DNA from 4 places in the Rhizobium sp. NPDC092011 genome. Region 4 is predicted to be linked to each of the others. Evidence: predicted binding sites of a transcription regulator. Region 4 holds the regulator's gene; each other region holds the start of a gene.
What was found. The regulator PhoB, encoded in region 4, activates phosphate uptake and scavenging genes when phosphate is short. The targets are predictions, from matches to a motif close to TGTCATNNANCTGTCAT.

Region 1 (4,493 bases), on a different contig from region 4:
GCTTGAGGCCGAAGGCGAAGCGGTCGTCACGCTCGGCCGTATGATCGCGCGCGAAGAAGGCGCGCACGGCACCGTCTACAAGGGCACGCTGGCTCTATGACCACGCCGCGCAAACGCGTCGCCGTCTTCATCTCGGGCGGCGGCTCCAATATGCTGGCTCTTCTGAAGGCCACGAAGGCGGCCGACTACCCAGCCGAGATCGTCGGCGTCATCTCCGACAAGGCAGACGCCGGTGGTCTGGCGAAAGCTGCTGCAGAGGGCATTGCTACCTTCTCTTTCGGGCGCAAGGATTTTGCCAGCAAGGAAGCCCATGAAGAGGCGATCCTTGCGCAGCTTGCGGCCCTCTCCCCCGACGTCATCTGCCTTGCCGGCTATATGCGGCTTCTTTCCGGCCGCTTCATCCAGGCCTACGAAGGGCGGATCATCAATATTCATCCATCGCTGCTGCCGCTTTTCCCTGGTCTGCACACGCATCAGCGCGCCATCGACGCCGGTATGCGCATCGCCGGCTGCACCGTGCATTTTGTCACCGAAGGCATGGATGAAGGCCCGGTCGTCGGCCAGGCTGCCGTACCGGTACTGACCGGCGACACCGCCGACAGCCTCGCCGCTCGCGTGCTTACGATCGAGCACCAGATCTATCCGCAGTCGTTGCGGCTGGTGGCGGAAGGCAAGGTCAGGATGGAAGGTGGCAAGGCCGTAAGCCTTGCCGAGGCATCTGCCGCGCAAGGGCGGCAGATCGTGTCACTACTTGGTGATGTAAGCTAGAGCGCTTCCGCTTTTTCTTGAAATGCGAAGCGCTCTATCTTCTTGTTTTCTTACGCATTCCGGACGGAAAACCGCTCCGCACTTTCTGGAAAAGCTCTAGCTTTCAAGCCGCCATCGCCATCAGCGGATGCAGCGTGCCGTCGCTATAGACGATGCGGCCGCCACGGAAGGTCGCGCGAATGCGGTGAACCGAACCGGGTTCGACGGCGACCAGATCGGCGAGCTGGCCGACAGCGATTTCACCGCGATCCAACAGACCCGCCGAACGGGCAGCATTGGACGTTGCGGTCGCAACTGCCGCCGGGAGGCCGCCGCTTGCAACATCGGCGATCTTGAAGATCGCCGGCACGAAGGCGGCCGGGTGATAATCTGCTGCGATAACGCCGAGGAGGCCGGCACGGGCCGCATCCAGGGCGCTGAGATTGCCGGACATGGACTGGCCGCGAAGCGCGTTCGGCGCACCCATGAGCGTCCAGAGACCACGGCGGCAGGCTTCTTCGGCGGCCGGGCCAGTGACGGGAAACTCGCTGATCGTCACGCCGAGATCGTGCATTGCCGCCACCTTCTCGGCGCTGTCATCGTCATGCGACGCCAGCGAAAGCTTATGCTTCAGCGACAGTGCGACGACGTCGTGCAGCTTGCGTTCGATCTCCGGATCCTGACGCTGCGCGATGCGTGTCGCCACGACTTCTTCCGCCGCCTCACGCGACATGGAGCGACGCTCGGACATGCTGCGGATATAGCTTTCGATGTCGTTATACTGGCCCTGCCCCGGCGTGTGATCGGTCAGGGAAACCATGTCGACGGAGCCCTCCTCCAGCAGCCGCTCCAGCGTCGGAGCTGCGCCGAGATTGGTGATTTCGTAGCGGGCATGGACGCGATGATCGATCAGCAGCTCGTTGCGCAGGCTGCCGATGCCGCGGATGACAGCCGAAGTGGTTTCGAGCGAACGGACATGACCGTAGACGCTTTCGGTCGCAAAGGAGAGTGCCGCGAAGGCGGTGGTGACGCCGGCTGCCGCCAGCTTCTTGTCCAGCTCGTGAATGCCGAAATCGATCGGCATCATTGCATTCGGCCGCGGTGCGATTTCGCGCTCGATCATATCGCAGTGCAGATCGACGAAGCCGGGCATCAGCAGGCGACCGCCACCATCGAAGGTCGGCCGCTCCACCGGCTCGGAGCGGATTTCGGCAATCACGCCGTCCTCGACACGCACCGCGCCATTTTCGACGACTTCATTGGGAAGAACGAGCGTAAAATTGCTGAGCCACATCGGCTTTCTCCTGAAACAGCGTCAAATCGAAGGAGGCTCGGAAACATTCGAATGTTTCTGGCCAGCACGCCCCGGTAAGCTCGATTCGTGACAGCATGATGAATGGGAAGCGGTGTTTTCACCAAAGCTGCCAATCGCTCAGCGTCTACCTCAAGCTCGCGACGTTCAATGTCGCCCATTGCAGCAGCATGATGGTCTTTGCGTCGTAGATATCACCGCTCTCGATCATCGCCATGGCATCCGACAGACGCACTTCCAGGACCTCGATATCCTCGTGTTCCTCGGCAAGACCACCACCAGCCGCAATGCGGTCGGACGTATCGATCACGGCGGCGAAGAAATGGATGATCTCGGTCACGGCCCCCGGAGACGTCAGCGCCTTGAAGAGGAAGCGAACATCGCGAACTCGAAAACCGGTCTCTTCCATGGCCTCACGGCGGATGGCTGCTTCCGGGTCGTCGCCGTCAAGCAGACCGGCGGGCACTTCCAACATCCATGCCGGCACGCCGAGCAGCTGGGCCGGCAGGCGGAACTGCCGGACGAGCACCACCGTTTCCCGCTTGGGATCATAAAGCAGGATGCAGGCGGCTGGCGTGCGCTGATAGACTTCCCGCTTCGGGCGGTGCTTTTCGCCCTGCGAATCCGTGTAGTCGAGATCGAAGCTGCTCAGCCGCGTCCATTGGTTCGCCAGCGTCCTTTCGTTGACGATTTCGGCTTTCGCCTTTTCGAATTTAGTCATGCCATATCCTTGCGGAGCCATACTTTATTGTCGTGAACAGCCGCGCCACCATAAGGCGCGACCGGATCGGCGCCGGTGAGCACATTGATGCCTTCGCCATCGACATGGGCCCTGTTCGGCCACAGGCCCTCGGCGATCAGCACACCGGGCTTGACTTCCGTCGTCACGCGGACGTGGAGGCGGATGTCCCCTCTTGCATTGCCGATGCGAACCAGCTCGCCGTGGGCAATAGCGAGCGCTTCTGCGTCCGCAGGGTTGACCATCACTTCAGGACGACCTTCCTTCTGCCGCGACGTCTTGGTTTCCGAGAAGCTCGAATTCAGGAAATTGCGCGATGGCGAGGTCGCGAGCCGGAACGGATGCTCGGGATCGGCTACCTCGATCACGTCGACCTGATCCGGAAATTCCGGCAGCTCGACATGCGGACCGAGCAAGCCGACCGAGGCGGGCGGCCTGTTCGGTGCCGGCTGATTGGACCAATCGGGGCGGAAACGGAACTTGCCGTCGGGATGACCGAAGCCATTGATGAAATGGGCATCGTCAAAATCGGGCTGACGGTCGAACCATTTGTTCTCGAGAAAATAGTCGTAGTCCGGCAGGCCACTCTTCGAGAGAACCCTGTCGATCATTTCGCGGGCGGAAAAACCGAAACCGGGACGGTCCGCGACGCCAAGGCGTTTGGCCAACTCCTCGATGACGAAGAGATTGCTGCGCACAGTCGTCGGCGGCTCCACCAGCTTCGGGCCGAGGAGAATGTGGTTCTGCCCGCCAGCGCGATAGATGTCGTCATGTTCGACGAACATGGTGGCCGGGATGACGATATCGGCCATCTCGGCCGTATCTGTCATGAACTGCTCGTGCACGGCGACGAAAAGGTCGGAGCGCGCAAAGCCGCGCTTTACCAGCCGCTGTTCGGGGGCGATGTTCATCGGGTTGGTGTTCTGGATCAGCATGGCCGTGACCGGACCACGATGGCGAAGCGCGACAGCATCGCCGGTCAAAGCGCGGCCTATCTGCGACTGATCGATCATGCGGATGTCCTGATCCTTCATGGCGCGGCCGGTCAGTTCGCTCGCGTCCATGCGGAAGATATCGCTGTTCGAGTGAAAGGCGCCGCCGCCCTCATATTGCCAGGAACCCAGCACCGTCGCGATCGATGCTGCCGCGTGCATGGCGATCGCGCCGTTGCGCTGGCGGGTGAAGCCATAGCCAAGACGGAAGTAGGTCTTCTTGGTCTCCCCCACGAGCTTGGCGAAAGCTTCGATCTCATCCACCGACAGGCCGGTGATATCAGCCGCCCATGCCGGGGTCTTCGACTTCAGGTGTGTCTCAAGGCCTGAGGGATCGTCGGCATATTTGGCCATATAGGCGCGGTCGGCATAGCCGTCGCGGAAGGCGATGTGCATGACCGCGCAGGCAAGTGCCGCATCTGTACCCGGCTTGACGATCAGGGCCATGTCGGCTTGCTTCATCGTCGGGTTGTCGTAGATATCGACGACGACGATCTTGGCGCCGCGCTCCTTGCGGGACTTGATCGCATGGGTCATGACGTTGACCTGGGTCGCCACAGCATTCGTGCCCCAGATGACGACGCAATCCGTACGGCTCATCTCGCGCGGATCGGGACCGCGCAGCACACCCGTCGCCATGGTGAAGCCGGTCCAGGCCGGGTTGGTGCAGATCGACGAGAAAAAGCCGGAATAGCGTTTGGCG
Region 2 (4,493 bases), on a different contig from region 4:
CGTTCGGCGAACCACTGGTCGATTGGGCAATCGGCTTTGAAGAAAAGACTGCCCAGGCTGCGGGTGAGGCGCCGGAAGCGGAAATCGTCAGCCGCGCCACGCAGGCGGGCATCGGTCTGTTTACAGGCATCATGATCTTCTCGACAGCGATCGGCGGATTGTTCGCGCTGGTCTTCTCCTTCGTCTATGGTCGCATCAGCCCGCTCGGCGCGCGTGGCACGGCGGCACTGCTTGCCATCGCCGCTTTCGTGACGATTTCGCTCGTTCCCGATATCAAGTATCCGGCAAACCCGCCGGCTGTCGGCAATCCCGACACGATCGGCGCGAGAACCGAGCTGTTCTTCATCATGATCCTCGCATCCATCGTCGGCATGATCGTCGCCGTCGGTTTCGGTCGCCGGCTGGCGGCACGCTACGGATCATGGAACGGCGCGATCATCGCCGGCATCGGCTACATCGTCTTCGTCACGCTGATCCAATACTTGCTTCCGGCGATCAACGAAGTGCCGGAACAATTCTCGGCAGCCGTGCTCTGGCGATTCCGCCTGACCTCTCTCGGGATGCATGCCATCCTCTGGACCGTGCTCGGGCTCGCCTTCGGAGCGTGGGCGGAACGTCAGCTGCCACAGGCGCGCTATCGCAACAACGCGGCGCTGCGCCGGGCCTGACATGATACGCCAATCGCATCCCGCGCACCCACTCGTGCGCGGGAAAGGCCGCATTAGAAGCGGTGTGCCGTTTGCCGCCATTTGCTTCATCCTCTCCATCTGGCCAACAGTGCTTGCAGCCCACAGCGGTGGATCATCCGGAAGCCAGGCTGGCATCCCGATACCAAGCCTCACCCATGGTGAAATGGCTGTCATCGCGCCCTATTATGGGCGGATTGTTGCAATCGGAGAGGCAGCATCGGACACGGACGAAACCTTCCGCCGGCTGCTGAACTTCACACAGATCCAGCGGGCCTATTGTCTATGGGGCATGATGCCCGGCAGCGTCAGCGACGAGGAAAGCCCGTTCAACGAATGCTCGCACGCCTATCTTGCGGCGGCCAAAGCGGTCTTGCTGCATATGCGGACGATGAGTGATGAGAAGGCTCAAGCCGGGAATCTCGTTTCCGATATCGATGAAACGCTCGTGCGCAACAATCTGTCGCTCGTTCTCTGCCAATTCAGCAGTGAGAACTTCAACACGGCCGATCTCATAAGGCCGAAGCTTGCCGGCATCCTCGGGCATGCCAAAAGTCTCATGGCTATCCTGTCGATCCTGGCGGCAATTATCGGCTGCCTGGGGCTGACGGCACGCGCGTTGCAGACGAACAGGCACCCTTAAAGAAACACCGCCGCGGAAAGCGGCGGTGTTTTCTGCTTGGCAATAATATGCACTTTACCAGTCACGCGGGCGGCCGCGCCAGCCGTCTCCGCGCCAGCCGCGGTCTTCGCGCCAGTCATCGCGATGATGGCGGTGACCATGCCAGCCCCACGGTGGCGGCGGTGGCGGTCTGCGATAGCCCCAACGCGGCGGCGGCGGACCCCAGCGGTTCGGGCGGCATTCGCCCCAAGGGGTGGCATGCCAGCCACGGCCGCAGGCGTAGTCCGCATTGACGACCGGCGCTCCGGACGTCGTTACTCCGGCCGGTGCCCCGACAGCGGGAATCGGCATTGCTTCTGCCGACGATACAGCCAATCCGCCAAGCAATGCGGCAATGGCAATCACGGTCGATCTCATCTTCAATGGTCCTCTGTCCAAGTCCCTAACACGCAGGATTTAACCCCTGAAGGTATGAACGTCGGCTGAACCGAAAAAGGTGTTTTTTGGGCGAAATCAAGATGGCCCGATGCGAACCGGCCGGCCGAAAACCGCACGCCCGACCGATCGGAGGCGCGCTGAACCAGCGCTAATGCAGGGCGTTCGGCCGTCCTCGCGCGTCACGAGAGTTTCATCAACGAGGCTTACACCGGAAATATCACTTGGCATAAAGGAGTTAGAGATGGTCGACCTCGCTTCAAGCAGTTCAGAGAGCGGCAACGCCAATCACCCAATTCACGGTACGGCAGGCTCGGCGAAGTGGTTCCTGCCGCTGTTCGGCATCGTCGTCCTCGGCGGTCTCGCCTATGTCGGCTACGCGCTCGGCAGCGATCTTGCCGAGGCAGCGGCGGTTCCGTGGATCCTGCTCGGCCTCGCGCTGCTCATCGCGCTCGGCTTCGAGTTCGTCAACGGTTTCCACGATACGGCCAATGCCGTCGCGACTGTCATCTACACCCGTTCGCTGCCGGCGGAATTCGCCGTCATCTGGTCCGGCTTCTTCAACTTCCTCGGCGTTTTGACATCGTCGGGTGCGGTTGCCTTCGGCATTCTTGCGCTTCTGCCGGTCGAGCTGATCCTGCAAGTCGGCTCCGGTTCGGGCCTCGCCATGGTCTTCGCCCTCCTGATCGCTGCCATCATCTGGAACCTCGGCACCTGGTATCTCGGTCTGCCGGCGTCGAGCTCCCATACGCTCGTCGGTTCCATCATCGGCGTCGGCCTCGCCAACCAGTTCCTGGCGCCGGCCGGCTCCGCCACCAGCGGTGTCGACTGGTCGCAGGCAAGCAGCGTCGGCATGTCGCTGCTGCTGTCGCCGATCATCGGCTTCGGCGCCGCCGCGATCCTGTTGCTGGTTGCCAAGGTCCTGATCCGCAACAAGGCACTTTATGAAGCGCCGAAGGGCAACGCACCACCGCCGATCTGGATCCGCGGCCTGCTGATCTTCACCTGCACAGGCGTCAGCTTTGCCCACGGCTCGAACGACGGCCAGAAGGGCATGGGCTTGATCATGCTCATTCTCATCGGTCTCGTACCGACTGCCTTCGCGCTGAACCGCACCCCCGATATCAACTATCTCGACGCCTACAAGGCTGCCTCCGTGCAGGTCGAGACGGTGCTCGGCAAATATGTAAAGCCCGGCGTCGCTGCTCCTGCCGATCCGAAGGCTGCCGTCAGCGCCGCCGTGAAAAGCAAGACCTGGTCGGATGTCACTACGCCGGCACTGCAGGCCTATATTCACGCAACAAGCGCCTCGATTGCGGCCTATCCGAGCGTCGAGAAGCTGCCGAACGGGCTCGTCAGCAACGTCCGCAACGACATCTACCTCATCGGTGAGTCACTGAAGCTGATCGACAAGCAGAAGCTGCTGCCGATGAGCGCCGCCGACCTGAAGGCCGTCACCGATTATCACGCCGCCGTCGATCACACGACCAAGTTCATCCCGCTCTGGGTAAAGGTTGCTGTTGCACTGGCGCTCGGCCTTGGCACCATGGTCGGCTGGAAGCGTATCGTCGTCACCGTCGGCGAGAAGATCGGCAAGACACACCTGACCTATGGCCAGGGCGCCGCCGCCGAAGTTGTGGCAATGCTGACGATCGGCGCTGCCGACCACCTCGGCCTGCCTGTATCGACTACGCACGTCTTGTCCTCCGGCGTCGCCGGCACCATGGCGGCCAATGGTTCCGGCCTGCAATGGTCGACCGTGCGCAACATGCTGATGGCCTGGATCCTGACGCTGCCGGCCTCGATCGCGCTCGCCTTCGTGCTGTTCATCGTGCTCCGTCAGGTTTTCTGATCGATCCGTTCGAACGATGCAGCCGGCTCGCCCGGCAAGCGCGGAAATGAAAATGGCGCTCTTTGCAGAGCGCCATTTTTCTTGTTGCCGCATCCCCACACATGGCGCCACAACGCCATATACAGTGACAATCCGCAGGCTCGCCTCCTCAGAATTGGCGGGGCGCTCGCAGTAGACTCACGAGCGAACGGTTTCTTTCCTGCTGCCATTGGCACCGAGGCCGGAGAGCTTTGCCAGCTCGGAACGCCGGTTGGCATAATTCTGTGCAACCATCGGATAGCTGGGAGCCAGGCCCCATTTCTGTCGGTATTCCTCAGGCGTCAGCCCGTAGTGCACACGCAAGTGGCGCTTTAGCGTCTTGAAGCGTTTGCCGTCTTCCAGGCAGACGATGTACTCGTTCGTCACCGATTTCTTCAAATCCACCGCCGGCACAAGATTGCTCCGTTCGGGTGCAGCAGGGGCTGCATCCAGGCTATGCAACGCATCGTGAATATCCTTGATCAGCCTTGGAAGACTGGCGACCGGTATGGTGTTGTGACTGACATAGGCCGAAACGATCTTCACACAGCCATCAAACGATGAATGCATCTGTGGCAGGGCGGGTATTTTTCTCTCGCTGAAAGAATCCATGATCTTTTCCCGGGTCTCATAAGGTTCCTCGTGCGCCGCCTCGCCCGATCGTTTCAAGCAGGGCGTCCGTTGCCGAATGCCCCACCGTTTCAAGTCGCGCAGGTTTCCCTGCGCATGATCCCTCGGACATTACCGAGGGCAGAATGCGCACCCATCAGGTGCGTCCGCGATCACAATCGATAGCCTCTCGCTCCAAAACCTGCCTCCGCCGCCATTTGCGAGAGCTCGCTGGCTGATTCGGCAACATAGGCCGCCAGCTTGTTGCAGA
Region 3 (4,493 bases), on a different contig from region 4:
ATTGTATTGCACGAAAGTCTGCTTGGAGGAGAGATAGACCACCATGATATTGTCAGGCCAATCGGCATCGGACGAGCAGAACGGGCAGAGCGACATCGGGATTTCCGTCAGGACGAAGAAAGCAGCCTCTGCCTTCAAGGGCGGCGCCATGAAGCCGTTGATCGCGACATCCTTGCCGTTCAGCTGCTTCACCTTATCGGAAAATTCGAGGCCGAGCGGACCGAAACTCTTGTAAAGTTCACCGAATCCGAGCCTTTCAGCGGCACTTGTCCGAGTGGCAACGCCAACCATGGGCAGCACGGCAGCGGCCGTCAGCAGTGCCCGGCGGCTGATGTTTGCGGTCTTTCTCTCAAACATGAGAACCCCCATAAAATATGCAGGGACAGGCGGCTTTGCGCCGCCTGTCCCAATTCGCTGGTATCGGCAGGCTTACATCTTCGTCTCGGTGCCGAGTGCGAAGGCATCGGCCAGTACCTTGTAGACGTCGCTCTGTTCCATGTAGCCGCGGAAGCCTTCCGCGCCCGGGCCTGCGGCCTGCAGAACGATATCGTCTACGGCATGAACGCCACTGTCTTCATCCTTCGGAATGTTGCCCTGAACGAAGACGGCGCCAGGTACGTCCTTGTAGGCTTCGTTGGCGACATATTCCTTCTTCTCGTTCTGGATCGCCGGGACGAACGGACCGTCGAGCTTCGGACGGAAGGTCTCGTAATGATCTGGACCGTTGTTGGCGGCCATGAACAGACGCCGGGAAACGTCGACGCGATCCGGATAGCCATCGCCATCCTTGTCTTCGTAGTTCGGGAAGCCGGCAGCAGCATAGGTGCCGACCTTTTCGCGCATTTCCGTACCCGGCTTATTGTCGTCGACGGTACCGATGATCGAGACGCCATGGGTATGGTCGCCGGTGACGACGATGAGCGTATCCGGGTTCTTGGCCTGGAATTCACGGGCAACGGCAACAGCCTTGTCGAACTCGATCGTATCGACCAGAGCGCGATCCCAATCGAGCGGATGGCTCATCTTGTCGATGGAGGCGCCTTCGACCATCAGGAAGAAGCCTTCCGGGTTCTTGGCGAGCTTGTCGAGCGCGACCTTGGTCATTTCGACAAGACCGGGCTGGTTCGGGAACTTGTCGACGGTGCCCTTCTTGAGGAACTCTCGGTCGAGCGTGACGTCGAGGTTGCCGGTGTGGAACAAGCCGAGCAGCTTGTCCTGGTTGGAGCCGGCAGCGGCAGCCAGTTCGTTCTTGTCGGTGGCAACGGCATAGCCGGCATCCTTGAAGAGCGCGATATAGTCCTTGTCGTCCTTGCGCTTCGAACCGGGTACGCTCTTGGCCAGGAAATAGGCCGAGCCGCCGCCGAGCAGGACATCCGGCTTGACGTCGTACATCATGCCGACGATCTCGGCCTTGTCGCCGCGCTTGCGGGTGTGGGAGACGAGCGCTGCCGGCGTTGCGTCTTCGACTTCGGCTGTTGTCACGATGCCGAGCGACTTCTTGCCGGTGCGGCGCAGGGCTTCACCGATGGTTTCGACCTTCGGATCGTCGAGGCTTGCCGGCGTACGGTCGGCGTAAACACCGAGCGCGTTCACGGCGGACTTGTGGCCGGTCATGTAGGCCGACATGGTGTTGGCGCTGTCGGTCGCGATGGCGGAAGTCGAAGAGGTGCCGATGAAGGCGACCGGCGGAACGTCGTCCATGGCGAGACGGCCGTTGGCCTTGCCCTCGGTCATGCCCTTGGACATGATGCGGGCGCCGGTGCGATGTGCAACCGAGAGACCGTCGCCGAGCAGGAAGATGATGTTCTTGGCCTTGGGAGCGGCCGACGTGCCGTAGACTTCCCAGTTGACCGATTTCTTCTCGTCGCCAGCCGCAACCTCGACCTTGTACTGACCGGGCTTGCCAAGCTTGATGCCGCGCAGGATGAGTGCAGATCCAAGAACCTTGTCTTCGGCACCCTTTTCCTCGGCGACGAAATCGGCGGCCTTGCCGAATACGGCGTCGTAGCTCTCGCCGTTGATCGTGACCTTTACGTCTTCCGGCTTGACGACCTTGCTGAATTCAACCTTGAAATCGAAAGGTGATCCCACAAGTACCGTTGCCCGGTCCAACGGATAGACCGTCGCTGCATTGGCGGCCCCAGCCAAAGCAGTTGCCGACACCATCGAAAGAAGAAGTTTACGCATTGAATACCCCCGCGTCTTGGTTACTTCCCCTTCCCCCATATAAAAGGCATATGACAGCCACATAAAAAGCGGGCAACTTTCTGCAACCGGCAATTCCAAATAGGAACCACTAAGGAATGCTGATTGTATGGGCACCATCTAACAGACGCGGCGAGACAAGCGGGGCTGATCGCCTCGCAATATGATCGGACCGAGCTCGAAGCTCTCCTATTGGGGCTTTGCGCGGTCCGGATGGGCGGCCTGAAAGGCAGACAGCTTGGCACATCTGCCGTCGATCTCGACGATCCGGGTGAGGTCGGTCAGATCAACACCCCAGCGGCGCGCATTGTAGACTTGAGGAACAAGACAGATATCTGCCATGCCCGGCGTATCGCCAAAGCTGAAGGCGCCGTCGAACTTGCCCAACATTCGCTCGAGCTTGCGAAGTCCATCGGCAATGAAATGCCTCATCCATTCCTCGCGAGCATCGCCCTTGTCCGTTATGGTCATGACATAGGCTGCGACATGCATGTTGCATATCGGATGGATGTCCATGGCAACCGCATAGGCAAGCGTCCGCACGTGCTGGCGGTCCGCAATGCCGGCCGGCAGCAATCCGCGTTCCGGCCGCAGCTCGGCCAGATACTCGACGATGGAGAGCGACTGTGTCATGACCTGCCCATCGATCACCAGCGTCGGAACGAGGCCTTGCGGGTTGAGCTCCAGATATTCAGGGCTCTTTTGCCTGCCTTCCAGCAGGTTGATCGGCACAGTCCTGTAGCTGATCCCGAGCATGTTGAGCGCGATGCGAACACGGTAGCTCGCCGACGATCTCCAGTAATCGTAAAGGACGACGTCGTTCATCGCGCCTAAGGCCCTTCATATTTCTGCACGGTCTGCTCGATGGCTCCGAAGATCGAGTGGCCGGTGCGATCATGCATCTCGATGCGAACCTGATCGCCGAAGCGCATGAAGGGTGTTTTCGCCGCGCCGGTCTCGATCGTCTCGATCATGCGGATCTCGGCTATGCAGGAATAGCCGTCACCACCATTTCCGACCGGCTTGCCCGGCCCGCCATCAAGCTTGTTGGACACAGTCCCCGAGCCGACGATGGTGCCGGCAACGAGGTTGCGGGTCTTGGCAGCATGCGCGACCAATTGCCCGAAATCGAATGTCATGTCGATGCCCGCATTCGCCCTTCCGAAGAGCTTGTCGTTCAGCGTGACCAGCAACGGCAGATGCAGCTTGCCGCCATCCCAGGCTTCGCCCAGTTCATCGGGCGTGACCGCGACGGGCGAAAAAGCCGATGACGGCTTGGACTGAAAGAAGCCGAAGCCCTTTGCCAGCTCCTGCGGGATCAGACCGCGCAGCGACACGTCGTTGACGAGCATCACTAGGCGGATTGCTTCCCGGGCAGCTTCGGGGCTGGAGCCCATGGCGACATCTCCAACAATGACCGCCACCTCGCCTTCCATGTCGATTCCATAGGCTTCGTCGGCAATAGCGATCGGATCGCGTGGAGCGAGAAAGCAGTCGGAGCCGCCTTGATACATCAACGGATCCACCCAGAAGCTGTCGGGCATTTCGGCATTGCGTGCCTTGCGCACCAGTTCCACATGGTTGACGTAGGCGGAGCCGTCGGCCCATTGATAGGCCCTCGGCAGCGGCGAGGCGGCGTCATGCTCGTGAAACCGGATCGTCGGCTGGGCACCGGTCTCGATCCCTTCGGCAACGCGCGCAAGCCTCGGCGCCACATGCTCCCAATCATCGAGCGCCGCCTGAAGGGTGCGGGCGATATGACCGACCTCCGAGCAGATGGTAAGATCGCGCGAGACGACGACAAGCCGGCCGTCTCTGGTCGAGTCTTTCAAAGTCGCAAGCTTCATTGTCTGGTTCCACTGTCAGAGAATGCGGAAGGCCTAAAGAGCGAAACGCGCTTCAGGCCCCTAATTTTTCGTAGGTCGTTGCCGCAAACGGCTTCTCAGGTTTGCGCGACATGCTCTGTCTTCACTTGATACCCGGCGTGCCGTCAAATCTCCGCTCCAGATTGTCCCAGCACTCCAGATAATCGTCCTGCAACGTTTCGAGCTCGGCCGCGTATTTTGTCAGCTGCTGCGGAAACCGCGTCTCGAACATGAAGGCCATGGTGTGGTCCAGCTTCACGGGCTTCAGCTCGGAACTGGATGCCTTTTCGAAGCCGGAAGCGTCAGGTCCATGCGGAAGCATCATATTATGCAGGCTCATACCACCTGGCACGAAACCCTTTTCCTTCGCATCATACTGGCCATGGATAAGGCCCATGAACTCGCTCATGATGTTGCGGTGAT
Region 4 (4,493 bases):
CCGAAGTTGCTGATATCGGCCAATTATCCGGTCCTCGTGCGCGATGCGCTGGTGAAGATGCTCGGTATCGATCCCGCCAATCGCGCGCTCGTTCGCGAGGCAACGGCCATGGTATCCGACAGCGCCAGGATCGCGCTGCGCGACAGGGTCGCTGCCAACCCTTCGATTGTCGGAACGACCCAGGACGTCACTTTCCTTGCCAGCGCCAACATCGACTCCGCCAACAAGGGCCAGATCGATCTCACGGCGGACGAGAAGGACCGCAAGGTATCCGACCGGCAGGTTGCCTGGATGAAGCAGCTCCGCGATAGCGGCGCTCTCTACAAGGCCTTCAACAGCGGCCTCTTCGTGTCGGGCAATTCGAGCCGGCCGGAAGCGGCGGGCCTTGGCGTCGCCCTGATCGGCTCACTCTACCTGATGCTGACCGTGCTCGTCCTCGCCTTGCCGGTGGGCGTCGCCGCCTCGATCTATCTCGAGGAGTTCGCGCCTAAGAACCGGCTGACGGATCTGATCGAGGTCAACATCAACAACCTCGCCGCCGTGCCCTCGATCGTCTACGGCTTGCTCGGTCTCTCCGTCTTTATCAATACCATGGGCCTGCCGCGCTCGGCCTCGCTGGTCGGCGGCCTGGTATTGAGCCTGATGACGCTGCCGATGATCATCATCGCCACACGCTCGGCGCTGCGGGCGGTGCCGCCGTCGATCCGCAGCGCAGCGCTTGGGCTCGGCGCGTCGCGCATGCAGATGGTCTTCCACCATGTCCTACCGCTTGCCATGCCTGGCATCCTGACGGGCACGATCCTCGGATTGGCGCATGCGCTCGGCGAGACGGCGCCGCTGCTCTTGATCGGCATGGTCGCGTTCGTCGCCAATTATCCCGCTTCGCCGCTCGATCCTTCGACGGCGCTGCCGGTGCAGATCTACATGTGGGCGAGCGAGGCGGAGCGTGCCTTCGTCGAAAGGACCTCTGGGGCCATTATCGTCCTGCTCTTTTTCCTCGTTGCGATGAATATCGGCGCAATTCTGCTGCGCCGCCGCTTCGAGCGGCGCTGGTAGGGGAGGAGCGCAAAATGAACATGATGACGGAAGCCGGAAGCGAAAGAGCATTGGCCAAGAAGATGATGACGATCCCTTACAAGATGATCGGCCAGGACGTTTCGGTCTTCTATGGCGAAAAGCGTGCGCTCTTCGACGTCAATCTGAATATTCGCGCCAATACGGTCACGGCTTTGATCGGCCCGTCCGGCTGCGGCAAGTCCACCTTCCTGCGTTGCCTCAACCGCATGAACGATACGATCGAGACATGCCGCATCACCGGCAAGATCACGCTCGACGATCAGGATGTCTACGATAACAGCATCGACGTAGTGGAGCTGCGCGCGCGCGTCGGCATGGTTTTCCAGAAGCCCAATCCGTTTCCGAAATCGATCTACGAGAACGTCGCCTATGGCCCGCGCATCCACGGCCTGCATCGGTCCAAGGCCGATCTCGAGCACATCGTCGAAACCAGCCTGCAGAAGGCCGGTCTCTGGGGCGAGGTGAAGGATCGGCTGCACGATGCAGGCACGAGCCTCTCTGGCGGACAGCAGCAGCGCCTGTGCATCGCGCGCGCGGTTGCCGTCAGCCCGGAAGTGATCCTGATGGACGAACCCTGCTCGGCGCTGGATCCGATTGCAACGGCAAAGGTCGAAGACCTCATCCACGAGCTGCGGGAGAATTTTACCATCGTCATCGTGACGCATTCCATGCAGCAGGCAGCCCGCGTTTCGCAACGCACCGCAATGTTCCATCTCGGCCATCTGGTCGAGGAGAACGACACCGATAAGATGTTCACCAATCCCGACGATTTCCGCACGCAGGATTACATCATGGGCCGTTTTGGTTGATGATGTCAGGCGCGCGGCTCCCTTCACACAGTTCACCTTGAGGATAGAAAAATGGTCTCCACTCACATTCTCTCTGCCTATGACGAAGACCTGAAGTTCCTGACGCGCCGCATTGCCGAAATGGGCGGTCTGGCCGAACAGATGGTCAGCGACAGCGTTCGCGCATTGGTTCATAGCGATGCCGCTCTCGCACAGAAGGTCATCTCCGACGACGTCGTTCTCGACCATGCCGAGCGCGAAGTCGGCGACAAGGCGATCGTCACCATCGCACGTCGTCAGCCGATGGCGGCTGACCTGCGTGAGATCATGGGTTCCATCCGCATCGCCTCCGATCTGGAGCGCGTCGGCGATCTTGGCAAAAACACTGCAAAGCGCGTCATCGCCGTGCAGGGCACCGGCGTTCCGCGCCGCCTTGCTCGCGGTATCGAACATCTTTCCGAACTGGCGCTCGGCCAGCTCAAGGAAGTGCTCGACGTCTACGCCACCCGCTCGCCGGACAAGGCCGTCTCGATCCGCGAACGCGACGAGGAAATCGACGCGATGTATACCTCGCTCTTCCGCGAGATGCTGACCTACATGATGGAAGATCCGCGCAACATCACCACCTGCACGCATCTTCTTTTCTGCGCCAAGAACATCGAGCGCATCGGCGACCATGCCACCAACATTGCCGAGACGATCTATTACATGGCGACCGGTGCTCAGCCCGAGGGCGAGCGTCCGAAAGACGATACCGCCAACACCGTCGGCGCGGTGACGGAATAATCTGGAAGCGAAGACAAGGAGACCAAAGGCGCATGGTTCCAAGAGTTGCTGTTGTAGAAGACGAGGAAGCGCTGAGCGTTCTGCTGCGCTACAATCTCGAGGCCGAAGGCTTCGAGGTCGACACGATCCTCAGAGGCGATGAAGCCGAGTTGCGTCTCCAGGAGCGCATCCCCGATCTTCTGATCCTAGACTGGATGCTCCCCGGCGTGTCCGGTATCGAGCTCTGCCGCCGGCTGCGCATGCGGCCGGAGACGGAGCGCCTGCCGATCATCATGCTGACGGCCCGCGGCGAGGAAAGCGAGCGCGTGCGTGGCCTTTCGACCGGCGCGGACGATTACGTCGTCAAGCCGTTCTCGACGCCGGAGCTGATGGCTCGCGTCAAGGCGATGCTGCGGCGAGCCCGCCCGGAGGTTCTCTCCACGGTGCTGCGTTGCGGCGATATCGAGCTGGATCGCGAAACCCATCGCGTTCATCGCAAGAGCCGTGAAGTGCGGCTGGGTCCGACGGAATTCCGCCTGCTGGAATTCCTGATGTCCTCGCCGGGCCGCGTCTTCTCGCGCTCGCAGCTGCTAGACGGCGTATGGGGGCACGATATCTATGTCGACGAACGCACCGTTGACGTTCATGTCGGCCGCCTGCGCAAGGCGCTGAACTTCTCCAATATGCAGGATGTCATCCGTACCGTTCGCGGCGCGGGCTATTCCATGGAGGCCTGAGCGGCACATCCTTGTGTTGGGGGCGCTCAGGCATCAACATAGCGGCGGAAACAGAAAACGGGCCTCGAGGGGCCCGTTTCTTTGTCTGAATGCTTGGATCGTCGCTCGGTATTTTTGTTTTACGCAATTCCGGACGGAAAACCGCTTCGCACTTTTCCTGCAATTGCTTAACCGTTGTTCCGCCGACGCTCATTCACCGGCTGATACGCCATGCGCTGATGGTAGGTGCAGTATGGTGAGGAATCCGGGCTGTCGTTGCCGCAGAAGTGGAAATCGTCCTTCAGCGGGTCGCCGACGGGCCACTTGCAGGTGCGTTCCGTCAGCTCCGTCAGGCCGAGGCGACGAGAGATCGGAACGACGACGTTCGAAGCCGGACGATAGGTAATCTCGTTGACCGCATCGACCTCGATCTCTTCCTTCAGCATGGTTGCGCCCTGCTGGCGGGTAACCGTGCGGGTTGCGACACGCGAAGTGTAAGCCGGGGCCCGCGGCGCCGAGGCGCTGCGCTTCGGCGTGCGAGCAGCCGTCGCCGTGCCACCCGCCTTCGCTCGGCCGGGAAGGTTCAGGCGATGCACCTTGCCGATGACGGCATTACGGCTCACGCCACCCAGTTGCGCCGCGATCTGGCTGGCGCTCAACCCTTCGGACCATAGCTTTTTCAGCTTCTCGACGCGTTCGTCTGTCCAGTTCATGCCCTGTCTCCGCTGTCGCGTTTCCGGTGGCAGAATCCTTCACCATTGCCTCGAATGGGAACGAGGCACGAAACGCTTTAAAATTGTGGTGACTAGTTCCGCCGCATGCAGTCTAGCAATTGGTTTTTAACCTAGTGTGAGGCTGACTCCGTGACAAGAGTCGCGCGAATCTTGAGGAATCGATTTCGGGGTTTTCCCCAACTTGCTGCCCCGGCGTGGCATTTCTGCAATACGCGGTGGCGAACGTAATCCTTTTGCGCTGAAGCGTTTTCTCGCACTTGCTAAATCGCCAGTTTTGTTGACATCGCGGTGCAAAACATCAATAGTGCCTGGGCCGCCGCAAGGCGGCATTTTTGATTTTTTCGGACCCGTTTCATCAAGCGGAAGCGATTGGTCCTTAAAGTTGTGATCGAGGAGATATGGCCATGGCCGAG

Region 1: ACIQJ2_RS17975 (alpha-D-ribose 1-methylphosphonate 5-triphosphate diphosphatase) is a predicted target of PhoB. The motif match lies at 2,129-2,145, and genes of this name have one in related genera.
Region 2: ACIQJ2_RS27140 (inorganic phosphate transporter) is a predicted target of PhoB. The motif match lies at 1,924-1,940, and genes of this name have one in related genera.
Region 3: ACIQJ2_RS03480 (alkaline phosphatase) is a predicted target of PhoB. The motif match lies at 2,227-2,243, and genes of this name have one in related genera.

The regions. Positions count from the first base shown of each region.
Region 1 is NZ_JBIVSO010000003.1:560,694-565,186, reverse strand. Features, by position in the region: gene purM (phosphoribosylformylglycinamidine cyclo-ligase) at 1-100, shown strand, start outside; gene purN (phosphoribosylglycinamide formyltransferase) at 97-768, shown strand; gene ACIQJ2_RS17975 (alpha-D-ribose 1-methylphosphonate 5-triphosphate diphosphatase) at 872-2,041, opposite strand; gene ACIQJ2_RS17970 (NUDIX domain-containing protein) at 2,187-2,780, opposite strand; gene ACIQJ2_RS17965 (molybdopterin-dependent oxidoreductase) at 2,777-4,493, opposite strand, start outside.
Region 2 is NZ_JBIVSO010000009.1:9,732-14,224, reverse strand. Features, by position in the region: gene ACIQJ2_RS27155 (CbtA family protein) at 1-668, shown strand, start outside; gene ACIQJ2_RS27150 (hypothetical protein) at 670-1,329, shown strand; gene ACIQJ2_RS27145 (GCG_CRPN prefix-to-repeats domain-containing protein) at 1,384-1,725, opposite strand; gene ACIQJ2_RS27140 (inorganic phosphate transporter) at 1,988-3,595, shown strand; gene ACIQJ2_RS27135 (MucR family transcriptional regulator) at 3,773-4,225, opposite strand; gene ACIQJ2_RS27130 (helix-turn-helix domain-containing protein) at 4,396-4,493, opposite strand, start outside.
Region 3 is NZ_JBIVSO010000001.1:712,677-717,169, reverse strand. Features, by position in the region: gene ACIQJ2_RS03485 (hypothetical protein) at 1-357, opposite strand, end outside; gene ACIQJ2_RS03480 (alkaline phosphatase) at 430-2,187, opposite strand; gene maiA (maleylacetoacetate isomerase) at 2,395-3,030, opposite strand; gene ACIQJ2_RS03470 (fumarylacetoacetate hydrolase family protein) at 3,036-4,052, opposite strand; gene hmgA (homogentisate 1,2-dioxygenase) at 4,174-4,493, opposite strand, start outside.
Region 4 is NZ_JBIVSO010000006.1:191,112-195,604, forward strand. Features, by position in the region: gene pstA (phosphate ABC transporter permease PstA) at 1-1,056, shown strand, start outside; gene pstB (phosphate ABC transporter ATP-binding protein PstB) at 1,071-1,886, shown strand; gene phoU (phosphate signaling complex protein PhoU) at 1,938-2,651, shown strand; gene phoB (phosphate regulon transcriptional regulator PhoB) at 2,684-3,367, shown strand; gene ACIQJ2_RS23755 (GcrA family cell cycle regulator) at 3,535-4,059, opposite strand; gene ACIQJ2_RS23760 (aspartate aminotransferase family protein) at 4,485-4,493, shown strand, end outside.